Regions from separate parts of the Telluria sp. ZB2R32 genome, predicted to be linked through region 4. Evidence: predicted binding sites of a transcription regulator. Region 4 holds the regulator's gene; each other region holds the start of a gene.
The links. Region 4 encodes sigma-54, which starts transcription at its own class of promoters, with help from an activator protein. Its sites were predicted from a motif close to TGGCANGNAANCTGCTTT; they were not measured.

Region 1: AC56LG_RS11500 (PEP-CTERM sorting domain-containing protein) is a predicted target of sigma-54. The motif match lies at 2,525-2,542, and genes of this name have one in related genera.
Region 2: AC56LG_RS24020 (TldD/PmbA family protein) is a predicted target of sigma-54. The motif match lies at 3,195-3,212, and genes of this name have one in related genera.
Region 3: prpB (methylisocitrate lyase) is a predicted target of sigma-54. The motif match lies at 2,510-2,527, and genes of this name have one in related genera.

Annotation. Positions count from the first base shown of each region.
Region 1 covers NZ_JCASIG010000003.1:462,991-468,926, forward strand. The annotation lists gene AC56LG_RS11485 (efflux RND transporter permease subunit) at 1-780, shown strand, start outside; gene AC56LG_RS11490 (efflux transporter outer membrane subunit) at 789-2,189, shown strand; gene AC56LG_RS11495 (hypothetical protein) at 2,245-2,421, shown strand; gene AC56LG_RS11500 (PEP-CTERM sorting domain-containing protein) at 2,651-3,190, shown strand; gene AC56LG_RS11505 (SDR family oxidoreductase) at 3,295-4,290, opposite strand; gene AC56LG_RS11510 (bile acid:sodium symporter family protein) at 4,336-5,367, opposite strand; gene AC56LG_RS11515 (S46 family peptidase) at 5,545-5,936, shown strand, end outside.
Region 2 covers NZ_JCASIG010000011.1:110,320-116,255, reverse strand. The annotation lists gene AC56LG_RS24025 (TldD/PmbA family protein) at 75-1,409, opposite strand; gene AC56LG_RS24020 (TldD/PmbA family protein) at 1,418-3,055, opposite strand; gene AC56LG_RS24015 (class I SAM-dependent methyltransferase) at 3,430-4,212, shown strand; gene AC56LG_RS24010 (SGNH/GDSL hydrolase family protein) at 4,260-5,549, opposite strand; gene AC56LG_RS24005 (LysR family transcriptional regulator) at 5,656-5,936, shown strand, end outside.
Region 3 covers NZ_JCASIG010000001.1:277,047-282,982, reverse strand. The annotation lists gene AC56LG_RS01235 (ATP-binding protein) at 1-562, opposite strand, end outside; gene prpR (propionate catabolism operon regulatory protein PrpR) at 758-2,386, opposite strand; gene prpB (methylisocitrate lyase) at 2,566-3,450, shown strand; gene prpC (bifunctional 2-methylcitrate synthase/citrate synthase) at 3,470-4,633, shown strand; gene acnD (Fe/S-dependent 2-methylisocitrate dehydratase AcnD) at 4,647-5,936, shown strand, end outside.
Region 4 covers NZ_JCASIG010000007.1:202,669-208,604, reverse strand. The annotation lists gene lptB (LPS export ABC transporter ATP-binding protein) at 1-617, shown strand, start outside; gene AC56LG_RS20345 (RNA polymerase factor sigma-54) at 644-2,113, shown strand; gene hpf (ribosome hibernation-promoting factor, HPF/YfiA family) at 2,176-2,532, shown strand; gene AC56LG_RS20335 (enoyl-CoA hydratase/isomerase family protein) at 2,645-3,730, shown strand; gene rapZ (RNase adapter RapZ) at 3,892-4,752, opposite strand; gene hprK (HPr(Ser) kinase/phosphatase) at 4,812-5,747, opposite strand; gene AC56LG_RS20320 (PTS sugar transporter subunit IIA) at 5,783-5,936, opposite strand, start outside.

The DNA.
Region 1 (5,936 bases), on a different contig from region 4:
TTGTCGGCGATCGCCAGCTTCGCCGAAAGCTCGACCCCGACCTCGGTCAACCACCAGGACGGCGAACTGGCGACGACGGTGTCGTTCAACCTGGCCGAAGGCGCCAACCTGGACGACGGCAAGGCGGCGGTGAAGCAGGCCGAAGCCGACATCGCCATGCCGTCCAACGTGCGCGGCAGCTTCCAGGGCACGGCGCGCGCGGCCGAGGAATCGAACAAGGAGCAACCGCTCCTGATCCTGGCGGCGATCGTCGTCATCTACCTGGTGCTCGGCATCCTCTACGAAAGCCTGGTGCACCCGATCACGGTGCTCTCGACCTTGCCGTCGGCCGGCGTCGGCGCCGTGCTGGCGCTCCTGATGTTCGACATGGAGTTCTCGATCATCGCGCTCATTGGCGTGTTCCTCCTGATCGGCATCGTCAAGAAGAACGCGATCCTGATCATCGACTTCGCGCTCGACCTCGAACGCGCGAAAGGCGTGTCGGCGTTGGTGGCGGTGCGCGAAGCGTGTTTGCTGCGCTTCCGCCCCATCCTGATGACGACGCTGGCCGCCGCACTCGGCGCGCTGCCGCTGGCGATCGGCTTCGGCGAAGGCTCGGAATTGCGCCGGCCGCTGGGCATCGCCATCATCGGCGGCCTGATCGCCAGCCAGCTGCTCACACTGCTCACCACGCCGGTGGTTTACGTCCTGCTCGACAAGCTGCGCCGCAAGAAGCCCGACGAGCACATGCTGGCGCGCCATCCGATCGAGGGCGAGGCGATTCCTTCCATTTCGAAATGAGATTCTGTATGCGACAAGACACGACGTTCCGACTGACTTTGCTGGCACTGGCCTTGAGTTTGGCCGGCTGCGCCGTCGGCCCCGCCTACGTACGCCCCGAAGCGCCGCAATCGGCCACCTTCAAGGAGCTCGACGGCTGGGTGCCGGCGGCGCCCGCCGATGCGCTCGAGCGCGGGCCCTGGTGGCAGCTGTTCGGCGATCCGCTGCTCGACCAGCTCGCAGCCGGCGTCGAAGTCTCGAACCAGAACGTGGCGATCGCGGTCGCCAACTATGCGCAGGCGCGCGCCGCCGTCGCCCAGCAGCGCGCGGCCCTGTTCCCGACGGTGTCCCTCAACCTGTCGGGCGACCGTTCCGGGGTGCGTTCGCAAGGCGCCGACAACAGCTATCGCCTGAACCTGGGCGGCAGCTGGGAGCCGGACGTCTGGGGCCGCCTGCGTGCGGGCGTCGCCAGCGCCCAGGCCGGGCTGGAGGCGAGCGCCGCCGACCTGGCCAGCGCGCGCCTGTCGAGCCAGGGCGAACTGGCCTCGAACTATTTCACGATCCGCGCGCTCGACGCCCAGAGCGCACTGCTTAGCCGCACGATCGCCGGCTACGAGCGCGAGCTGCAGATCACGCAGAACCGCTTCAACGTCGGCATCGCCGCCCGCACCGACGTGCTGCAGGCACAAACGCAACTGGCCAGCGCGCGCAGCGACGCCTTGACGCTGGCGCGCCAGCGCGCCCAGTTCGAACATGCGATCGCGATCCTGGTCGGCAAGGCGCCGGGCGAATTCACGCTCGCCGCCAGTCCGGAGTGGCGCGTGACGGTGCCCGACGTGCCGGTCGGCGTACCGGCGACGCTGCTGCAGCGCCGCCCCGACATCGCCGCCGCCGAGCGCGACGTCGCCGCCGCCAACGCCGAGATCGGCATCGCGCGCGCGGCCTATTTCCCGAACATCGGCTTGTCCGGTTCGCTCGGTTCCGGCGGCAGCCGCGTGGGCGATCTGTTCTCGGTCTCGAACGCGGCCTGGTCGTTCGGCCTGTCGGCGGCGCAGTCGGTCTTCAACGCCGGCGCCATCCGCGCCAGCGTCGCCGGCGCCGAGGCGCGCCAGCAGGCGGCGGTCGCGCGCTACCGCCAGACGGTATTGAATGCCTTTGCCGACGTCGAAGACCAGCTGGCCGCCACCCGCGTACTGGCCCAGCAGCAGGAGTTGCGGCGCCAGGCATCGGAAGCGGCCGACCTGGTCGAGCAGCAGATCATGAACCGTTACCGCGCCGGACAGGTCGGTTATACCGAGGTGGTGCAGGCCCAGGTCACGGCGCTGAACGCGCGCCGTTCGCTGGTGCAGGTGCAGAGCGACCGCCAGACGGTCGCCGTCGCGCTGATCCAGTCGCTTGGCGGCGGCTGGCAGGCGGGCGCCGCGCCTTGAAGTATCGGGCCCGGCCCCAAACTCCAGTGTTCAACAACTCAGCGTCGGGCCCGTCATGTTCTTCTTCCGTCATCCGCAACCCATCATCGATGGCCGCGCCGTCGCCGTGCAGGTGGTGCAGCAAAAAGCCACGCAGGCAGTGTCGCGCACGGTGCTGATCGTGGAGAAAGCGCCTGAAGCAGCCGGACCGACTGCCGCGCCGGCGCTGCATGAGCAGCATCCGTCGGCATGATCGATGGCATGTCTAGACGAATGCTGTCGGAAAATCTTACGAAAAGATAACATTTTTGTACGGAAAATATGTAAGTAATTGTTTCTAAAGGTAAGTTTCTAACAGGCACGGTTCCTGCTAACTAGTGATCTTGCGAGGTTTGTAACCGCGTCGGGGAGTAGTTGAAGCAGGTTCCCTTAACTTTAGAAACGGTCGGTCAACGACCAATTACCTGGACAGGAACAATTCGATGAAGCTGATGAAAAGTTTGAAAAGTGCCGCTGCCATTGCCTTGCTGTTTTCGGCAGGCGTCGCCAGTGCTGCTACGTACCAGTTCAACCTCACCGGCGATTACACCGCCAGCTGGCAGCTCAATTCCACCGTCACGCCGGATGCCGCTGGCGAAGGTGAAGGCTTTATCCTGTGGGATGTCGAGGGTAATTTCCCAGGCTCGCTGTTCAACGTCGCCGACCTGACGTTCTACAATGCCGACATCGGCGGCGGCATGGAAATCTATGATTTCTATGGCGACACCTATCTGGTGGTGACCGACGGCACCCAGCTGTACACCGGTAGCGAAGAGAGCCCGACCTTCCGTCTCGGCACCTTCAACCTGACCGAATACCTGGGCTCGGGCGCCTACACCCTGACCGTGACCGACCTCGACGCCGGTCCTGGGACCGACCCTGATCCGGACCCAGTCGACGTGCCTGAACCGGCAACCGCCGCCATGCTGCTCAGTGGCCTGGGCATGCTGTACGCTTCGCGCAAGCGTCGCCAGGGTAAATAAGGTTTGGCCCCAGCCGGTGTTCGCATCGGCTGGGGAAGTGGCTTGCTCCATCCCTCCGCGCCGGTTTCCACGGGCGCACAGTCAATCGACACCCCCGCAAAGATTCAATAAGACCCTTCGCGCCGCCGCAGCAACTGCCAGCCAATCACGCCGAGCGCCAGGCCGGCGCCGACCACCAGTGCGGTATTCGATTGCGGCTGCGTTTTTTGTTGACCGCTGTGGATGCCGCTGGCGCCATCTTGTGGCGCGTATAGCGCACCGACCGTGTTGCCGGTGCGGTCGGCCCGTTTCGACCAGGCGTCGAGGAAGCGGCCCATCAGCATTGCCGGCAGGGGTGCGGCCAGTTCGCTGAGCTTCATCAGCGCCGCCGGCGCGCCGATCACGGTCGTGGCGTGCGGTTGCCGGGCCAGGGCGACGACGGCGTCGGCCACCTTTTCGGGCGCCAGCGTGCCCGGTGGGTAGGACAGTTTCGCGCCCGTGTAATTCGCCGCGTGGCGAAAGCCCGGCGTGTCGACGAAGGTCGGATAGACGTCGCAGACATGAATGTCCGGATGCGCCTGCAGTTCGGTGCGCAGGGCGTCGCTGAAGCCGCGCAGGCCGAACTTGCTGGCCGCATAGGCGGCGGAATAGGGCGCGGGCACGAAGCCGCCGACGGAAATCATGTTGACCCAGATGCCGTGGCCCTGGCGCATGAACACCGGCAGCACGGCGTGCGCCTCATGCATGTGGCTGAGCAGGTTGGCTTCGATCACGCGCCGGTGATCTTCGAGCGGCACCTCGTCGTACTTGCCGACCACGCCGATGCCGACGTCGCTGAACCACAGGTCGATCCCGCCCAGGATCTCCTGTGCTTCGGTGGCGAGGGTGCCGACGGCGGCGGCGTCGGTCACGTCGACGACGCGCACGTCGGCGCTGCCGCCGGCGTCGCGGCACCGGCGCGCGACGTCGTCGAGTCCTTCCTGGCCGCGCGCGGCGAGCACCAGCATGGCGCCGGTCCGGGCGAAAGCGATCGCGGTGGCGGCGCCGATGCCGCTGGAGGCGCCGGTGATGACGACGCGGGTAGCGCTGGCAGGTGTGGTGGAAGGTGTGGTGGGATTCATCGTGCTTGCCTTGTGAGTTGTCGGTTCATGCAAGCCCATGTTGCCCTAATTACTGCGTTCGAGGGCGCACGCCTCGACCTGTTCCTCGCGCCGCGCCCAGCGCTGCGCCAGCACCGCGCACACCATCAGCTGGATCTGGTGGAACAGCATCAGCGGCAGGATGATCATGCCCAGCGCCGACGGCGCAAACAGCACCTTTGCCATCGGCACGCCGCTGGCCAGGCTTTTCTTCGAACCGCAGAACACGATCGTGATTTCGTCTTCCTTCGAGAAGCCGAGGCGGCGGCTGGTCCAGGCGGCCAGGCCCAGGGCAATCGCCAGCATCAGGCAGGACAAGCCGATCAGCGCGGCCAGCGTGGCGCCCGAGATGTGCTGCCACAGGCCTTCGGTGACCGACTCGCTGAACGCCGTGTACACCACCAGCAGGATCGAGCCCTGGTCGACATAGCGCAGCACCGGCTTGTGGCGGTCGATGAAGGCGCCGATCCACGGTCGCAGCAGCTGGCCGGCGATAAAAGGGAGCAGCAACTGCTCGACGATCTTCCAGATCTGCGCCAGGCCCGTGCCGCCGGCGCCTTCGGCACCTTGCAGCACGAAGGCGCTCACCAGCACCGGCGTCAGGAAGATACCGAGGAAATTCGAGGCCGAGGCACTGCAGACGGCGGCGGCCACGTTCCCGCGCGCCAGCGCCGTGAAGGCGATCGAGGATTGCACGGTGGAGGGCAGCACGCACAGGAACAGGATGCCCATCGTCAGTTCCGGCGTCAGCACCATCAGCGCCAGCGGTTCGATGGCCAGGCCCATGAGCGGGAACATGACGAAGGTGCAGGCCAGCACCAGCAGGTGCAATCGCCAGTGGGTCAGTCCCGCCACCAGCGCTTCGCGCGACAGTTTGGCGCCGTGCAGGAAGAACAGCAGGCCGATCGCCACCGTGGTGACGTCGCCGAGGACGACGGCGGCTTGGCCGCTGGCCGGCAGCAGGCTGGCCAGCAGCACCATCCCCATCAGGCCGATGGTAAAGGCGTCCAGCGCGAGGCGGCGCAGGAGCGTGGAGAAGGAAGAGGCGATGCGTCCCATAGTGTTTATCCGGCGGCGAAACGGCCATTCTAGCCTGAGCCTGAGGGATGCGCCCGTCGGCCGTGGGTGTTCAGCGCCACTACCTGAACTCATGTATTGACGCCGAAAAATCGTTTTCCGGCGCTCCCCAACCGGGCTATACTCCCCGCTTGAATTTTTCTCAACCGGGGTCCTACCTTGTTCAAATCGATCGTTCTTCCCGTCGCCCTGTTAGGCGTCGCAGCGCATGCCATGGCCGATGAAGGCCAGTGGCAGCCGCACCAGCTGCCGCAACTGAAATCCGAACTGAAACGCATCGGCATCACGATGCCGGCCGAGAAGCTGGCCGACCTGTCGAAGCATCCGATGAGCGCGATCGTCTCGCTCGGCGGCTGCTCGGCCTCGTTCGTGTCCCCGGATGGCCTGGTGGTCACCAACCACCACTGCGCCTACGGCGCCATCCAGCGCAACGCGACCCCGGAAAAGAACTACATCGTCGACGGCTTCCTCGCCAGGACCCGTGCCGAGGAACTGCCGGGCGGCCCGAACTCGCTGGTGTACGTGACCGAGAAAGTCGAGAACGTCACCGA
Region 2 (5,936 bases), on a different contig from region 4:
CGTCGCACCGCGTGGGCTCAAGAGCCCACCCTACGTTACGCGACGGTCAACGATTGAATCCCAGGTCGTTTTGCTTACACCGCGTCCGAGAGAGACGTGAAATTGAAATCCCGTACCTTCATCGCCGGCACCACCATCGGGTTTGGCCCCTCGTCGCCACCGAGCACCACCGACTTGCCGATCTCTTCGATATTGTTGAGCATCGACACCGGGCTCTCGTTGAAGCGGAAGTTCTTGATCGGGTGCTTGATCTTGCCGTTCTCGACATAGAAGGTGCCGTCGCGCGTCAGGCCGGTCAGCGCCACCGATTGCGGGTCGACCATGCGGATGTACCAGGTGCGCGTGACCAGCACGCCCTTCTTGGTGCTGGCGATGAGCGCTTCAGTCGTCTTGTCGGTGCCGGCCATGATGAAATTGCCGGCGCTGCCGACGGCGCGCTTGTTCTTTTGCCTGGCCCAGAACTGCGAGTATTCGAGGTCGGCCACGCGGCCATCCTTGATCCAGTGCTGGCGCTCGCGCGGCAGCATGCTGGCGTCCCACGGCAGCACTGGCACCAGCGGGTCCCATGGGTCGGACCAGATGTTCACCTGGCTGTCGAACAGCTTGTCGCCGACGCGGTTGAGGCCACCCTTCTTGGAGAGGAAGCTGCGCCCTTCGTCGGAACGGCGCGCATCGAAGCCGTTCATCATGTAGACCATCAGGTCGCTGGTGGCGGCCGGCTCCAGGATGACGGTGTAGCGGCCCGGTTCCAGCGCTTTCGCATCGACCGAGCGCAGCGCCTTTTCGATGGCGACGTCGGCCGCTTCGCGCGGGTCGAAACGCGCCAGGTCGCGCGCCGAGCGCCGCACCCAGCCCGAACCGCGGCCGTCTTCGGTGCGGATGGTGCAGGTGAAATCGAGCGAGGTCAGGGCCTGGTGGCCGAACACGCCGTTCGAGTTGGCCACCGTCTGGAAGGCGGTGGAGTCGCTCAGGAAGCCGGCGCTTACTAAACCCTTCTTGCGGCAGGCTTCGATCGCGTAGGCGGCGGCCTGGGCGCGGATCTCGGGGTCGATGTCGGCGGTCTTCTGGACGAAGGTATTCGACGATTTGTACTGCTGCCTGGCGACGGCCGGCATGAATTCCGGATTTTCCGGCGCCAGGCGCGCCAGGTCTTCGGCGCGGCGCACGGCCTTTTCCAGCGACTTGTCGTCGAACTCGTTGATGCTGGCGGTGCCCTGGCGCTTGCCGAAGGCGACGCGCACGGTCAAGGTCGTGTCGTCGGTCAGGCCGGCGGTGGAGACGGCATTGCGGGCAAAGCGGATGTTGCCGTTGCGTTCACCGGCGATGCCGACGGTGCATTCGTCGGCTTTCGACAGCGACAGCACGCGGTCGCAGATGCGCTTGGTTTGTTCCTGGGTCAGGATGGTCATGAATGTCCTTAGCCGATCTTGCGGGCGGTGTTGATCACGTTGATGCCGTTGAAGCGCGCGGTCGAGGAACCGTGCGAGACGATGCTGATCTGCGGCGGCTGTCCTTTGCCGTCGAAGAAGGAACCGCCCATGCGCCAGTCGCGCTCGTCGCAGATGCCGGCGCAGGCGCTCCAGAATTCCTGGGTGTTGGCCTGGTAGGCCACGTCTTCCAGCATTTCTCCGATCTTGCCGTCCTTGATTTCGTAGAACAGCTGGCCGCCGAACTGGAAGTTGTAGCGCTGCTGGTCGATCGAGAACGAACCGTCGCCGACGATATAAATGCCCTTCTTGATCCCCTTGACCATTTCGTCGGGCGTCAGCTTCTTCTTGCCCGCCGCGAGCGAGACGTTCGGCATGCGCTGGAACTGCACGTTGCTCCACGAATCGGCGTACGAGCAGCCGTGCGATTCCTTCTCGCCGATGATGTGGGCCTGGTCGCGCGTGGCCTGGTAGTTGACCAGGATGCCGTCCTTGATGATGTTCCACTCCTTGCAGCGCACACCTTCGTCGTCGAAGCCGACCGCGCCGAGCGAGCCCGGGGTCGTCTTGTCGGCGACGATGTTGACGATCGGCGAACCATATTTAAAATTCTTCGACTGCCATTTGTCGAGCGTGGCGAAACTGGTGCCGGCGTAGTTGGCTTCGTAGCCGAGCACGCGGTCGAGTTCCGTCGGGTGGCCGACCGATTCGTGGATGGTGAGGAACAGGTGTTCCGGCGAGAGCATCAGGTCGTATTTGCCCGGGGTGACCGACTTTGCCGTCAGCTTGCGCTTGGCGTCGCGGCCGGCGGCGCGCGCATCCTCGACGATGTCGTACGAATTCGTGTACAGCGTGGCGACGCCGCCGGCGGCCTTGATCTTGTGCTCGGGGCGCGCGTCCAGGTATTCGTAACCCATGCCGACCGGCGCACCGAGCCCCTGGCGCGAACGGAACTTGCCGCTCGCCTTGTCGACGGCGGTGGCGCTGAACGGCGCCCACAGGCGGTGCAGGTCCTGGTCGATGTAGGAGCCGTCGGTCGACGCGAAATACTTTTGCTGGTTCACCTGGAACAGCATCGACTGCATGAAGTTGGCGCCGTTGTCGATGCCGGCCTTGTTCGCGGCGATCAGCAGTTCGGCCTTTTCCTTGATCGGCACCGTGCGCCAATCCTTTTTATATGGCGTCGCCCAGCTCACCTCGCCCACGCCCTTCACTGGTGCAAGCTGCACCGGTTCGGACTGCAGCTTGGCATTCGCCTTGGCGATCGCGACGGCCTGGCGCGCCGCATTGGCGATGCCGTCCGGGGTCATGTCCGAGGTGGCCGCGAAGCCGTAGGCGCCATTGCAGATGACGCGCACGCCGACGCCGGCCGATTCGGTATTCACGACGTTCTCGACGTTCAGGTCGCGCGTGGTGACGAACTGGTTCAGGTAGCGCCCGATGCGCACGTCGCAATACGAAGCGCCGGCCTTGGTGGCGGCATTCAACGCGGTGTCGGCCAGCGCTTTTTTAGCCGCCACGGCCATGGGGCTCAGCAGTTCTTCGGCTGCGATCGCGCGGCCGGCGACGGGGATGAGCATCGCGCCGAACGCCACGGTGCCGATGTTGAGAAAGGTACGACGTTCCATTCTGTCTCCTGAATTCAACCTGCTTCGGGGGCGGCGCGCACACGGGCACTGCCGCATATGTATGTGTAGAACTCGTGGTGCCGCGACGGCGAACCGCATGGCAAACCGTTAAACATTATCAGCAACCAATGATTTTGAATAGGCAATCTTTATACCAGTCGCAAAGTCTTCGTGGCTCGGCTGTGGTATGCGGTTTTCAGGCGTACATACTGGGTCGATCGGCCGTCCGCGCGCTGTCCGCCTGTCCGGCCGGACACCCAGCGGACAGTGCAGATGGCATGGATTCGCTTGACTGGCCGGGTTGCTTGTTCGATCATCGGCGCGGCGGCAACGGCACTGGCCCGCGGCCGACAACCTTACTGGAGACACCGACCATGAAACGACTGATCCTCGCCGCGCTGCTGGCCGCGGGCGCCGCCGGCGCCGTACAGGCCGACGACGCCCTGAAAGCCGTCATCGCCGGCGAACACCGCGCCACCAACGCCGCTCGCGACGGCGCGCGCCATCCGTACGAAACGCTGACTTTCTTCGGCATCAAGCCGACCATGACGGTGGTGGAACTGGTGCCTGGCGGCGGCTGGTACACCGAGATCCTGGCGCCCTACCTGCGCGACAAGGGCAAGTACATCGCTGCCGGCGCGGCGCCCGAGAAGAAGGGCGCCATGGCCTTGCGCGCCAAACTCGACGCCAATCCGGCCCTGTACGGCAAGGCCGTCACCGCCGTGTTCGAGCCACCGAGCCGTTACGAGATCGCGCCGGCGAACAGCGTCGACATGGTGCTCACCTTCCGCAACCTGCACAACTGGGTCGGCAATGGCGAAGCAGCCCTGCAAACGACGTTCAAGGAAATCCACAAGGTCCTGAAACCGGGCGGCGTGCTGGGCGTGGTCGACCACCGCTTGCCAAGCTCGATGAAGCAGGACGAGAAAGCGTCCACCGGCTATGTGCACGAAGCCTATGTCATCAAGCTGGCCGAGAACGCCGGTTTCAAATTGGCCGGCAAATCGGAAGTGAACGCCAATCCGAAGGACAAGGCGGACCACGAAAAGGGTGTGTGGACGCTGCCACCGGTGCTGGCCAACAAGGAGAAGGAGCGCGAGAAGTACATGGCGATCGGCGAGAGCGACCGGATGACCTTGAAGTTCGTGAAGCAGTAACTGCAAGCCGGCAGGATGGCGGCGGGCCGCGATGGCCTGCCACGTGGTTACGGCGCTGTGCCCGCGTCGCCGAACAGCATCTTCAGGTTCAGCGATTCAGCCATCGCCCCGTAACCCGCATCGCCCGGATGCAGGTGGTCGCCTGAATCGTAAGCCGGCCGCATCCTGCCGGGAGCAGCGGGATCGCGCAACAGGCGATCGAAATCGGCCACGGCATCGAATTCCCCCGCATCCCTGATCCACGCGTTCACCTCCTGGCGCAGCCGCTCCTTGGCAGGACTGAAGTGGCCTTCGAAGGGCGTGCCCCGTAATGCGCCTTCGAAAGGCGGCAGCGTGGCGCCGACGATCCTGAGCTTGCGCGCATGGGCCGCGGCGATCAGCTGGCGATAGCCCGCGACCAGCCGCGCCGCCGTCATCATGCGCTCGTGCGGCGCAAAGGGACTGCCGGGCCAGCCGATGTCATTGATCCCGATGAGGACGACCACGGCAGCCACGCCCGGTTGGCCCAGTACATCCTGCTCGAAGCGCGCCAGCGCATTGGCGCCCATCCGGTCTCCCAGCAGGCGCGCCCCCGAGATGCCGGCGTTCGCGACCGCCACCTGGCTGCCGGCCAGATGCCGTGCCAGGAAATCCGGCCAGCGGTGGTCCGCGCCCGGCGTGGAGCCATTGCCATCGGTGATCGAGTCGCCAAGGACGACGACTGTACGCGTCGCCTGCGGTACTTCGGCCAGCACGGCGCTCAGGAACAGGCGGCCGGGGATACCCTGCGCAAGCGCCATCGCCGGCGCCGCCGTCAGGTTTCCTTTCCCGACCAGTGCCGTCTGCTGCGCGCCCCAATGGAATGTGCGCAGCAGCGTCGGCCCGGGCAGGAAGACCGAGATGGCCAGCCGGGTGAAGGCGCCTGGCGCCAGGTCGACCGGATCGCTGACGAGCGGCGCGCCGGCGGGAACGACTGCGCCTGATTCGCCCCCGAAGCGCACGGCCACGCTGGTTCCCGGCAGGGCCGTGCCGTCCGGCCCTGCCATGGCGACCCTTGTTTCGCCCAGCACCAGCGGCGTAGCGCCGTAGCGGTTCGAGAACACGAGGCGAATGCGCCGTCCGCCCACGCTCAGGCGCACCGTCTCGCGCACGGTTTGCCCCTGCAGGCTTGCCGGCACGCCGGTCGGGAGGATGAAGTCGTCGTCCCAGGCCGGCTGCGGGCTGGCGTACCAGGTGCTGGCCCAGCGCATGGACGGCGCGGTCGACGCGGTGTCCGCGCTGGCATCCGCGCCGGGCACGGCAAGGGCAAGGAGCAGTGCGCAGGCATGCGCACGGAGCGAGGATGCAGGACAGGTCATGGCTTTCCGATAGTTTGTGAGTGAACCATCAGGATAGGCCATGCTGTTTTGTAAGGTTAGAGGCAAAATTGCGTTAACATCCATTCCAACTTGGAATGGAGGGTCGATGGATACCTTGCGCGCAATGCGCTATTTTGTACGCGTGGTTGAACTGGGCAGTATTTCGGCGGTCAGCCGCGAAGAGGCAACCAGCCAGCCGAATGTCAGCAAGGTGCTGCGCGCGCTCGAAGCGGAGCTGGGAACACGGCTTGTCGAACGCAGCACGTCCGGCCTGCGTCCCACCGACCAGGGCCTGCGCTTCTACCGCCGCGCCAAGGGCGTGCTCGACGAATACCGGGAAGCGCTGGACGAAGCGCGCGGCTTGACCGAACGCCCTGCCGGGCTCTT
Region 3 (5,936 bases), on a different contig from region 4:
TGTCTAACTCATCAATTATAATCAAGGTCATTGATGCTGTTTTTGAATTAGATACTATATCTTCAATATATTTGATCGCTTTAGTCGTATCAGCGTTAGGGCTGGTAAAAAACGAGCTAATTTCCGATACGATATTAGTTGTTTTTGACGGCGTGATGTCGTAATTAACATCCAAATTATTACGCGGATTATCGATAGTTACAACGTTCCACTGCTTTTTTGAAGCATTGGTTAGCGAAGCTACAAACACGCGACTTGAAGCAAAGCAAAGTTTAGAGCCCTGGCATTTATAACCAATCGCGTCACCTTGTTTCTTAGTTGATTTTCCAATCGAAAAGAATGCTTCCCATGGGCTAATGCCATTGGCTTTTTGTTTTGTGTCTAATCCTGATCCATCGTCGAGAAAGATGAACCCTTTTCGTTCTTTTAGTGGCGCATAGTAGATATTTTTCGCTCCAGCGTCGTAGGAATTCGAAATGAGTTCCCTAATAACTTCGCAAGGATCGTTTCGGTTTACCGATAACTCGCCTAGAACATGTTTAAATTCGATCTGTGGTTTCAAAATTATTCCTAACGATTACTTGAGTGCCATTGGTAATTGCCAATATAATTATTTAAATTATTTTTGGATATATTTTCAAATAAAATTAAAAAATTAGTAGATTTTAATGATTGAAAACTTAAAAAAGTGGCTTGTGGTCGACATCTAGTGTACGGGGAGCATTCCGTCGAGGCAAGCAAGACTATTCTTGGTCTGTCATGAACCAGCTTTTAGCCGCCGCCACAACGTCGTGCGGCTGATGCCGAGGTGGCGCGCAGCGGCGTCGCGCTGGCCGCCGAAGCGTGTGAGTACGGCCGCCAGGCTTTCCGCTACCGGTGCGATCGGTGTTTCAGCAGAGGACGGCGCGTCTGCATTGTCGCTGGCGCCTTGTAGTGCTCCCAACTCCGGCGCAATCCCCAACAAAAAATTCGGCGTCAGCGCCTGCAGCGGCTCGGCCGCCAGGAACAGCGCCAGCCGTTCCATCAGGTTGCGCAGTTCGCGCACATTGCCCGGCCATGGGTGGCGCAGCAGCAGCGGCGCGCAGGCCCCGATTTCGGCGTGCAGGTTCGGATGCGGTTTCGCGCCCAGCGCCGCCAGCGACTGCTTGAGCGACCATTCGGCCAGCGGCACGATGTCGTCCTGGCGTGCGCGCAGCGGCGGCAAGGCCAGGCGCAGCACCGCCAGCCGGTAGAACAGGTCGGCGCGAAAGCGTCCTTCGCGTACCCGCGCTTCCAGGTCGCAGTGGGTGGCGCTGACCACGCGCACGTCGATCGGCACCGGCCGCGTGCCGCCGACGCGCATCACCTCGCGCTCCTCCAGCACCCGCAGCAGGCGCGTCTGCAAGCCGAGCGGCATCTCGCCGATCTCGTCGAGGAACAGGGTGCCGCGGTTGGCCGCCTCGAACAGGCCGGCGTGGCCGCCGCGGCGCGCGCCCGTAAACGCCCCTTCCTCGTGGCCGAACAGTTCCGATTCCAGCAGCGACTCGGCGATCGCGCCGCAATTCACCGCCACGAAAGGCCGGTTCGCGCCCAGGCTGCGCGGACCCTCGCGGTGGATCGCCTGGGCGACGAGTTCCTTGCCGCTGCCGGTCTCGCCATGGATCAGCACCGTCGCCGGCGAGCGCGCATACAGCACCACGGTCTGGCGCAGCCGTTCCATCGCTTCGGATTCGCCGCGCAGGTCGTTCAGGCCGCGCCGCGCACGGCGCGATTCGTTGGCCGGGCCGCGCCGGATACGGTTCGCCTCCAGCTGGGCCAGGCGCGCGAGCTCCAGCGCGTCATCGAAGGCCTGGCGGATCGAGGCGGCCGAATACAGGAAGATAGCGGTGAGACCCGCTTCCTCGGCCAGGTCGGTGATCATGCCGGCGCCGACGATGACCTCGATCCCGGCCGCCTTCATCTCGTCCATCGCCGCGCGCGCATCCTCGCGCGTCACGTAACTGCGCTGGGCCACCGGCAAGCCGAAGGTGGCGCTGAACTCGGCCAGCTCCGGCAGCGGCTGCTGGTAGCTGATCACGCCGATGCGACTCGACACCTTGCGCGCCCGCGCCAGCGCGCCCATCACGTCGTAGCCGCTGGCCTTGGCCACGATCACCGGCGCCGAGACCCGGCCCTTTAAATAGGCGCCGTTGGAGCCGGCGGCAATTACCACGTCGCAGCGCTCGTTGGCCATGCGCTCGCGGATATGGCGCGCCGCCTCGTCGAAGCCGAGGTCGATCGGCTCGATGCTGGCGAGATGGTCGTATTCGAGCGTGATGTCGCGGAACAAGTCGGCCAGGCGCGACACGGACACGGTCCAGATGACAGGTTTGTCGAAGTCTTGCGGAGGAGGGGAGAAGGGACGCATGTTGCAATTTTACTGCAACATGTTTCACTTGGAACGCAAAGTGAAACATTGTGCGGTCTCAAGGATGAGTTCACCGAAAGCTAAGTGATTGAAACGATGCTGTTTTGCGGTTGTCCAATGTACTGGCACGCTAATTGCAACAAGGGTTGCATCCATTCGTTGATCCACCAGGAGACCCCATGATCCAATCCGCAGGCGCCGCGTTCCGCAAAGCCGTCCAGGAAGAATCGCCACTGCAAGTTGTCGGCGCCATCAATGCCAACCATGCGCTGCTCGCCAAGCGTGCCGGCTTCAAGGCGATTTACCTGTCGGGTGGCGGTGTCGCCGCCGGCTCGCTCGGCCTGCCCGACCTCGGCATTTCGAACCTGGACGACGTGCTGACCGACGTGCGCCGCATTACCGACGTCTGCGACCTGCCGCTGCTGGTCGATGTCGACACCGGCTTCGGTTCGTCCGCCTTTAATGTTGCGCGCACCGTGAAATCGATGATCAAGTTCGGCGCCGCCGCCATCCACATCGAAGACCAGGTCGGCGCCAAGCGCTGCGGCCACCGTCCGGGCAAGGAAATCGTCTCCAAAGGGGAAATGGTCGACCGCATCAAGGCGGCCGTCGACGCCCGCACCGACGAGAATTTCGTCATCATGGCGCGTACCGATGCGCTGGCCGTGGAAGGTATCGATGCCGCCATCGAGCGCGCGGTGGCCTGCGTCGAAGCTGGCGCCGACATGGTGTTCCCGGAAGCGATGACCGATCTCGCCATGTATTCGCGCTTCGCGAAAGCCGTCGGCGTGCCGATCCTGGCCAACATCACCGAATTCGGCTCGACCCCGCTGTTCACCGTCGAGGAGCTCAAAACGGCCGACGTCGGCATCGTGCTGTATCCGCTGTCCGCGTTCCGCGCCATGAACAAGGCGGCCGAAAACGTCTATACGGCGATCCGCCGCGACGGCAGCCAGCAAGCCGTGGTCGACACCATGCAGACCCGTGCCGAACTCTACGAGCGCATCGGTTACCATGAATTCGAGCAGCACCTCGACGCCTTATTCGCCGCACAGAAAAAATAAACCTGAATTGGAGATCACCATGACTGCTAATTTGTCCCAACCTGCGCCAACCTTCAAGCCAAAAAAATCCGTCGCCCTGTCGGGTGTCGCCGCCGGTAACACTGCCCTGTGCTCGGTCGGCAAGTCGGGTAACGATTTGCATTACCGCGGCTACGACATTTTGGACGTCGCCACCACCTGCGAATTCGAAGAGATCGCCTACCTGCTGGTGCACGGCAAGCTGCCCACCGTCGCCGAACTGAAGGGTTATAAAGCCAAGCTGAAGATGCTGCGCGGCCTGCCGCAATCGGTGAAACTGGCGCTGGAAGCGCTGCCGGCCGCCAGCCATCCAATGGATGTGATGCGTACCGGCGTCTCGGCGCTGGGTTGCGCACTGCCCGAAAAGGACGACCACAATGTCCCCGGCGCGCGCGACATCGCCGACCGCCTGATGGCGTCGTTCGGCTCGATGCTGCTGTACTGGTACCACTACAGCCACAACGGCAAGCGCATCGAAACCGAAACGGATGACGATTCGATCGGCGGCCACTTCCTGCACCTGCTGCACGGCTTCGCGCCATCGGACGAGTGGGTGCGCGCGATGCACACCTCGCTGATCCTCTACGCCGAGCACGAATTCAACGCTTCGACGTTTACGGCTCGCGTGATCGCCGGCACCGGTTCCGACATGCACTCGGCGATCACCGGCGCCATCGGCGCGCTGCGCGGCCCGAAGCACGGCGGCGCCAACGAAGTCGCGCTCGAGATCCAGAAGCGCTACGAAAACGCCGACGAAGCCGAAGCCGACATCCGCAACCGCGTGGCGAACAAGGAAGTCGTGATCGGCTTCGGCCACCCGGTCTACACCATCAGCGACCCGCGCAACGTCGTCATCAAGGAAGTCGCGCGCTCGCTGTCGCAGAGCGCCGGCTCGATGAAGATGTTCGACATCGCCGAGCGCCTGGAATCGGTCATGTGGGAAGTGAAGAAGATGTTCCCGAACCTGGACTGGTTCTCGGCCGTGTCGTACCACATGATGGGTGTGCCGACCGCGATGTTCACGCCGCTGTTCGTCATCTCGCGTACTTCCGGCTGGGCCGCGCACATCATCGAGCAGCGCATCGACAACAAGATCATCCGCCCGAGCGCGAACTATGTCGGTCCGGAAGACCTGCAGTTCGTGCCGATCGCAGACAGAAAGTAATCAGAGCATCACCATGAACAACGCCTACCGCAAACCCCTGCACGGTACCAACCTGCATTACTTCGACGCGCGCGACGCCGTCGACAGCATCCAGCCCGGCGCCTGGGATGGACTGCCTTACACTTCGCGCGTACTGGCCGAAAACCTGGTGCGCCGCTGCGAGCCAATGGCGCTGGTGCCGTCGCTGAAACAGCTCATCGAACGCAAGCGCGACCTCGACTTTCCCTGGTTCCCGGCGCGCGTGGTCTGCCACGACATCCTCGGCCAGACCGCGCTGGTCGACCTGGCCGGCCTGCGCGACGCCATTGCGCAAGAGGGCGGCAATCCGGCCCTCGTCAATCCCGTAGTGCCGACCCAGCTGGTGGTCGACCACTCGCTCGCCGTGGAATGCGGCGGCTTCGACCCGGACGCCTTCGCCAAGAACCGCGCCATCGAAGACCGCCGCAATGAAGACCGCTTCCACTTCATCGACTGGACCAAGAAAGCCTTCCAGAACGTCGACGTGATCCCGCCCGGGAACGGCATCCTGCACCAGATTAACCTCGAGCGCATGTCGCCCGTCGTGCAAGTAAAAGACGGCGTCGCCTTCCCGGACACGCTGGTCGGCACCGACTCGCACACGCCGATGGTCGACGCGCTGGGCGTGATCGCCATCGGCGTCGGCGGCCTCGAAGCCGAGAGCGTCATGCTGGGGCGCGCCTCCTACATGCGCCTGCCGGACATCGTCGGCGTCGAACTCACCGGCAAGCCGCAGCCGGGCATCACCGCCACCGACGTGGTGCTGGCGCTGACCGAGTTCCTGCGCGCCTCGAAAGTCGTGTCGACCTATCTCGAATTCTTTGGCGAAGGCGCATCGAACCTGACCCTGGGCGACCGCGCCACGATCTCGAACATGGCGCCGGAATTCGGCGCCACCGCCGCGATGTTCTACATCGACGAGCAGACCATCAAGTACCTGCGCCTGACCGGGCGCGAGGACGAGCAGGTCAAGCTGGTCGAGGACTATGCGAAGGAAACCGGCCTGTGGGCCGATACGCTGACCAACGTCGACTACGAGCGCGTGCTGCGTTTCGACCTGTCGACGGTCGTGCGCAACATCGCGGGCCCGTCGAACCCGCACAAGCGCGTGCCGACGTCGGAGCTGGCCGCGCGCGGCATCTCCGGCACGGTGGAAAACGAGCCGGGCCGCATGCCGGACGGCGCCGTCATCATCGCCGCCATCACCAGCTGCACCAACACGAATAATCCGCGCAACATGATCGCCGCCGGCCTGATCGCGCGCAACGCCAACAAGCTGGGCCTG
Region 4 (5,936 bases):
AGACCACCTCGTTCTACATGATCGTCGGCCTGGTGCCGTCCGACGCCGGCACCATCGAGATCAACGGCGCCGACATTTCGAGCCTGCCGATTCACCGCCGCGCGGTGATGGGCCTGTCGTACCTGCCGCAGGAAGCCTCGGTATTTCGCAAGCTGACGGTGGAAGACAATATCCGCGCCGTGCTCGAACTGCAGCACGACGAGAACGGCAAGTCGCTCACCAAAGCTGCGATCAACGACCGCCTGGATTCCCTGCTGGCCGAACTGCAGATCGAGAAGCTGCGCGAAAACCCGGCGCTGTCGCTGTCGGGCGGCGAACGGCGGCGCGTCGAGATCGCGCGCGCCCTGGCGACCAATCCGCGCTTCGTGCTGCTCGACGAACCGTTTGCCGGCGTCGACCCGATCGCGGTGATCGAGATCCAGCGCATCGTGCGCTTCCTGAAGGAGCGCGGCATCGGCGTCCTGATCACCGACCACAACGTGCGCGAGACGCTCGGCATCTGCGACCGCGCCTACATCATCAACCAGGGCGCCGTGCTGGCGTCGGGACGCCCCGACGACATCATCGCCGACGAGTCGGTACGGCGCGTCTACCTGGGCGAACACTTCCGCATGTAAGAACAGCACAGCGAACACACAGCGCCATGAAACAATCCCTGCAACTCCGGACCTCGCAGCACCTGGCGCTCACGCCGCAGCTGCAGCAGTCGATCCGCCTGCTGCAGCTGTCCACGCTCGAACTGCACCAGGAAATCGAGCAGATCCTGTCCGACAATCCCTTGCTCGAACGGCTCGACGATCCGCTCGACCACTCGGTGCGCCTGCTGGCCGACGGCGCCATCAACGACGCTCCGGCGCAGGCGCCCGAGGCGCCGGCGCCGAACGGTGAAGACGCGCCCGCCCCATCGGACGCGGCCGATGGCGGCGAAGGCGGCGACGTCGAACGCGGCGAGCCCGATGCCGACTGGGGAGAGGGCACGCGCACGTCCAACAGCGAGAACGACGACGACGGCCGTCCGCAACTGGGCGCCATCGGCATCACCCTGCGCGAGCACCTGACGGAACAGATCCGCGTGACCGGCGTGACGGCGCGCGACCGCGCCCTGGCCGAACTGGTGATCGACGCCATCGACGACAACGGCTACCTCGAAGAACAGCTCGACGAAATCCACGCGAGATTACCCGAAGAACTCGAGGTCGAGATCGAGGAACTGCGCTGCGCGCTGGCACTGGTGCAAAGCCTCGATCCGGTCGGCGTCGGTGCGCGCAGCGCGGCCGAATGCCTGGCGCTGCAGATCCGCAGCATGCCGGGCGTGCCGCTGGTAACGCGGCGCATGGCGCTGAAGATCGTCGAGGGCTACTTGACCTGGTTCGCGCAGCGCGAATTCAACAAGCTGAAAAAGGCGCTCGACTGCGACGACGAAGACTTGCGCGAAGCGCAAGCCGTGATCCGCCAGTGCAATCCGCACCCCGGCGCGGCGTTTGCGTCGAGCGCTTCGGATTACGTCGTTCCGGACGTTATTGTCCGCAAGACGCCGACCGGCTGGAGCGTCGCGCTGAACAACGACGTGATGCCGCGCCTGCGCGTGAATAACGTCTATGCCAACCTGCTCAAGGGCGGCAAGGGCGAGGGGCAGATGAGCGCGCAGCTGCAGGAAGCGAAGTGGCTCATCAAGAACATGCGCCAGCGCTTCGATACGATCCTGCGTGTTTCGCAGGCAATTGTGGAGCGCCAGAAGAACTTTTTCAGCCATGGCGCGGTTGCCATGCGTCCCCTTGTGCTTCGCGAGATTGCTGATACACTGGGTCTGCACGAGAGCACCATTTCTCGTGTAACAACTCAGAAATTCATGCTGACCCCGCACGGCATGTTTGAGCTGAAGTATTTCTTCGGAAGCCATGTCGCCACCGAAGCGGGGGGCGAAGCATCGTCGACGGCGATACGGGCGCTCATTGCGCAGCTGACAGGAGCAGAGGACCCAAAGAACCCATTATCCGATAGCAAGATCGCGGAAATGCTCGGTGAACAAGGCATGGTCATTGCGCGCCGCACGGTTGCAAAATACCGCGAGGCGCTCAAGATACCTCCCGTCAGTCTCCGCAAATCCTTGTAACAGCGGCCCCCACGTGCGTCCCAAGCGCCAGGCGGTGCCGCGCATTTATCAAAGGAGTGTGTATGAATCTCACCATCAGTGGCCACCACCTCGATGTCACCCCCGCCATCCGTGAATACGTACAGAACAAGCTCGAACGCATCACCCGCCATTTCGATCAAGTGATCGATTCCCATGTCATCCTCGCGATCGACAATCTCACCGAAAAAGACAAAAGGCAAAAAGCCGAGATCAACCTGCGCCTGTCGGGCAAGACGGTGCACGTGGAAAGTGTGGCGCAAGACCTGTATGCCGCGATCGACCTGTTGATGGATAGGCTCGACCGCCAGGTGATGAAGTACAAATCGATGCTGCAGAATCATAGTCACGAGGCGCTCAAGCGCCGTCCTGAAGGCGGAGAGGCCGCTGCTGCGATCTGATCGCGCACCGAGCACCGTCTGAACGAGGGCGCCGCACGGCGCCCTTTTCAATATGTGGGAGCGTTGCCGTGTCTTGGGTAAAATGCATGTCTCTCCCATCATCCTGCTGACCATGACCGACCATGTCCTGACCCGCGTTGCCAACGGCACCGGCATCATCACGCTCGACCGTCCCAAAGCCCTGAACTCCCTGTCGCTGGCCATGGTGCGGCGCCTGGCCGACATCCTGCTGGCCTGGCGCGACGACGCGGCCGTATCCGCCGTGGTACTTGCCAGCAGCAGCGAAAAAGCCCTGTGCGCCGGCGGCGACATCCGCTTCTTTTACGAGGCCGGCCACGCCATCCCGACCGCCAACAGCGCGCTGCTGGAAGACTTTTTTACCGAAGAATACGCACTCAATCACCTGATCCATTTTTATCCGAAACCCTACGTGTCCATCATGGACGGCGTGGTGATGGGCGGCGGCATGGGGATCGCCCAGGGCGGTCCGGAGACCGGCCTGCGCATCGTGACCGAGCGCACCAAGATGGCCATGCCGGAAGTGAACATCGGCCTGTTCCCGGACGTCGGCGGCAGCCATTTCCTGTCGCACGCGCCTGGGCAGCTCGGCAATTATCTGGGCCTGACGGGGTTGACGATCGGCGCGGCCGATGCGCTGTACGTCGGCCTGGCCGACGTGTTCGTGCCGGGCGCGCAACTGGGTGAATTGCATGCGCTGATCGAGACGACGCCGGGGGCGCAGCTGGCCGAGGCGATCCGTGCCTTTGCTGCGGGCTTTACCAGCGAGGTCGGGGAGAGCGTATTGAAAGCGCAGCGCGCCGCGATTGACACGCACTTCGGCGCCGGTTCGGTGGCCGCGATCATCGCCTCGCTGGCAGGGGATGACGACGCGTTCGCGCAAAAGGCGCTCGCCGCGATGCGCCAGCGTTCACCGCTGATGATGTGCGTGACGCACGAGATGCTGGTGCGCGGCGCGACGATGTCGGTCGCCGACTGCCTGCGCATGGAGCGGTCGCTGGTGCGCCGCAATTTCGAGCACGGCGAAGTACTGGAAGGCGTGCGCGCGCTGGTGATCGACAAGGACAATGCGCCGCAGTGGAATCCGCCGACGCTCGACGCCGTGACGCCGGAGATGATCGAGCGCTTTTTCGAGCCGGTGTGGCCGGATCACGCGCATCCGCTGCGTCACTTGAGTTGATAAACGCGGTGTAACGTAGGGTGGGCACTTGTGCCCACGCGGTCGTACGGCCGCGGACTGCAAAGCGTGCAAAGGGTATGAGAACGCCGCATATCGTGGTCACCGTCAACACTGATTAACCGGTGCAGCCGTGTGGGCACAAGTGCCCACCCTACAACTCTCTACGACTGCTCGCGGTGCCTCACCACCACGCGCTCGCTCTCGTTGAAATAGGCCGCCAGCCGCTCGGCCATGTACACCGAGCGATGCTGCCCGCCGGTACAGCCCACCGCCACCGTCAGGTAGCTGCGGTTATCGGTCTTGAACGAGGGCAGCCACTTCTCGACGAATTTGCAGATATCGTGCAGCATCTCGGTGGCGCTCGGCTGGGCGTCGAGAAAGGCGATCACGGGGGCGTCCTTGCCGTTCAGCGGGCGCAACGCCAGGTCGTAATATGGATTCGGGACGGCGCGCACGTCGAACACGAAGTCGGCGTCGAGCGGCACGCCGACCTTGAAGGCGAAGGATTCGAAGAAGAGCGTCAGCGGCGCATGCTGGACCTCGGCCAGTTCCTTGATCCAGGCGCGCAGTTTGTTCGCCGAGGCCTCCGACGTATCGATCACGTGGCCGAGCTGCTCGATGGCCCCCAGTCGTTCGCGTTCTTCGGCAATGCATTCGATGAGGGTACGGCGCGCGGCCGGATTCGCGCCCGGCATCAGGGTATGCGACAGCGGGTGGCTGCGCCGCGTTTCGGAAAAGCGCGCAACCAGCGAATGGGTGCTCGCGGTCAGGAACAGCACCTTGACCTGGTGCCCTTCTTCCTTGAGCGTGCGCACCGTGACTGGCAAGCCCGCCAGCGATTCGGCGCTGCGGGCGTCGACCGCCACCGCCAGTTTGATCGTGCTCGTCGCGACAGAATCGACCAGTTGCGGCAGCAGGGGCGGCGGCAGGTTGTCGACGCAGTAGTAACCTGCGTCTTCCAGGACATTCAGGGCAACCGACTTGCCCGAGCCGGAAATACCGGTAATGAGGACGATGTGCATGGCTCGATGATACCGCAAGCGCTGCCGCTTTGTCGTCTCAATCCCCGCTCAATCGCCGCTCAATCTCCGCTCATGGCTTGACGTTGCCGCTCCATGAACTCCTGCAGCGTATCGATCCCGCGCAGCTGCAGGATCGTGTTGCGCACCGCGGCTTCGAGCAGCACGGCGATGTTGCGGCCGGCGGCGACAGGAATGACGACCTTGCGGATCGGCAGGCCCAGCACCTCTTCGGTGGGGAAGTGGAAGGGCAGGCGCTCGACCTCTTCGTCGAGCACGCCGCGTTTGACGAGGTGCACGATCAGTTTGAGACGCATCTTGCGGCGCACGGCGGTCTCGCCAAAAATCGCCTTGATGTCGAGCAGGCCGAGGCCGCGCACTTCCAGCAGGTTCTGCAGCAGCGGCGGGCAGCGGCCTTCGATCATGTTGGGGGCGATGCGCGAGAATTCGACGGCGTCGTCGGCGACCAGGCCGTGCGAGCGCGAGATCAGTTCCAGGCCAAGCTCGCTTTTACCGAGGCCGGAGTCGCCGGTGATCAGCACGCCGACACCGAGCACGTCCATGAAGACACCGTGCATGATGACGCGCTGGGCCAGCTTTTTCGACAGATAGACCCGCAGGAAGTCGATCACCTGGGCGGCCGGCAGCGGCGTCGAGAACAGCGGGATGTTCTGCTCGTCGCAGATGGCGAGGATGTCGGGCGGGGTCTCCAGACCTTGCGCGATGATCAGCGCCGGCGGTCCGCCGCCGATCAGTTCGCCGATCACGTGGCTGCGCGAACTCGATTTGAGGCGGTGGTAGTAATTCAGTTCCTGGTGTCCGAAGACCTGGATACGGCCCGGGTGGATCAGGTTCAGGTGGCCGACCTGGTCGGCAGCCGAGGCGACGTCGCCGGAAATGAGCCGCTCGCCGCCGGGAAAGCCGGCGAACCAGCCCAGTTGCAGGCTGTCGCGATTGTCGTCGTACAGCCGTTGGATGGTGAGCGGAGTCTGCAGCATGGCGAGAAAAATAAGGGGAGGGAACTCCCCCGAGTTTAACCCAAGGCCTGCAAGCTAGGTTGCCAGTTGATAATACGTTCGTGGATCGCGCGCGGATCGGACTCGGTGGCCAGCGCCGTGCGGATCGCTTCGTCCGAGAACAGTTCCGCGATTTCCGACAGGATTTCCAGGTGCTGCTGGGTGACGTGG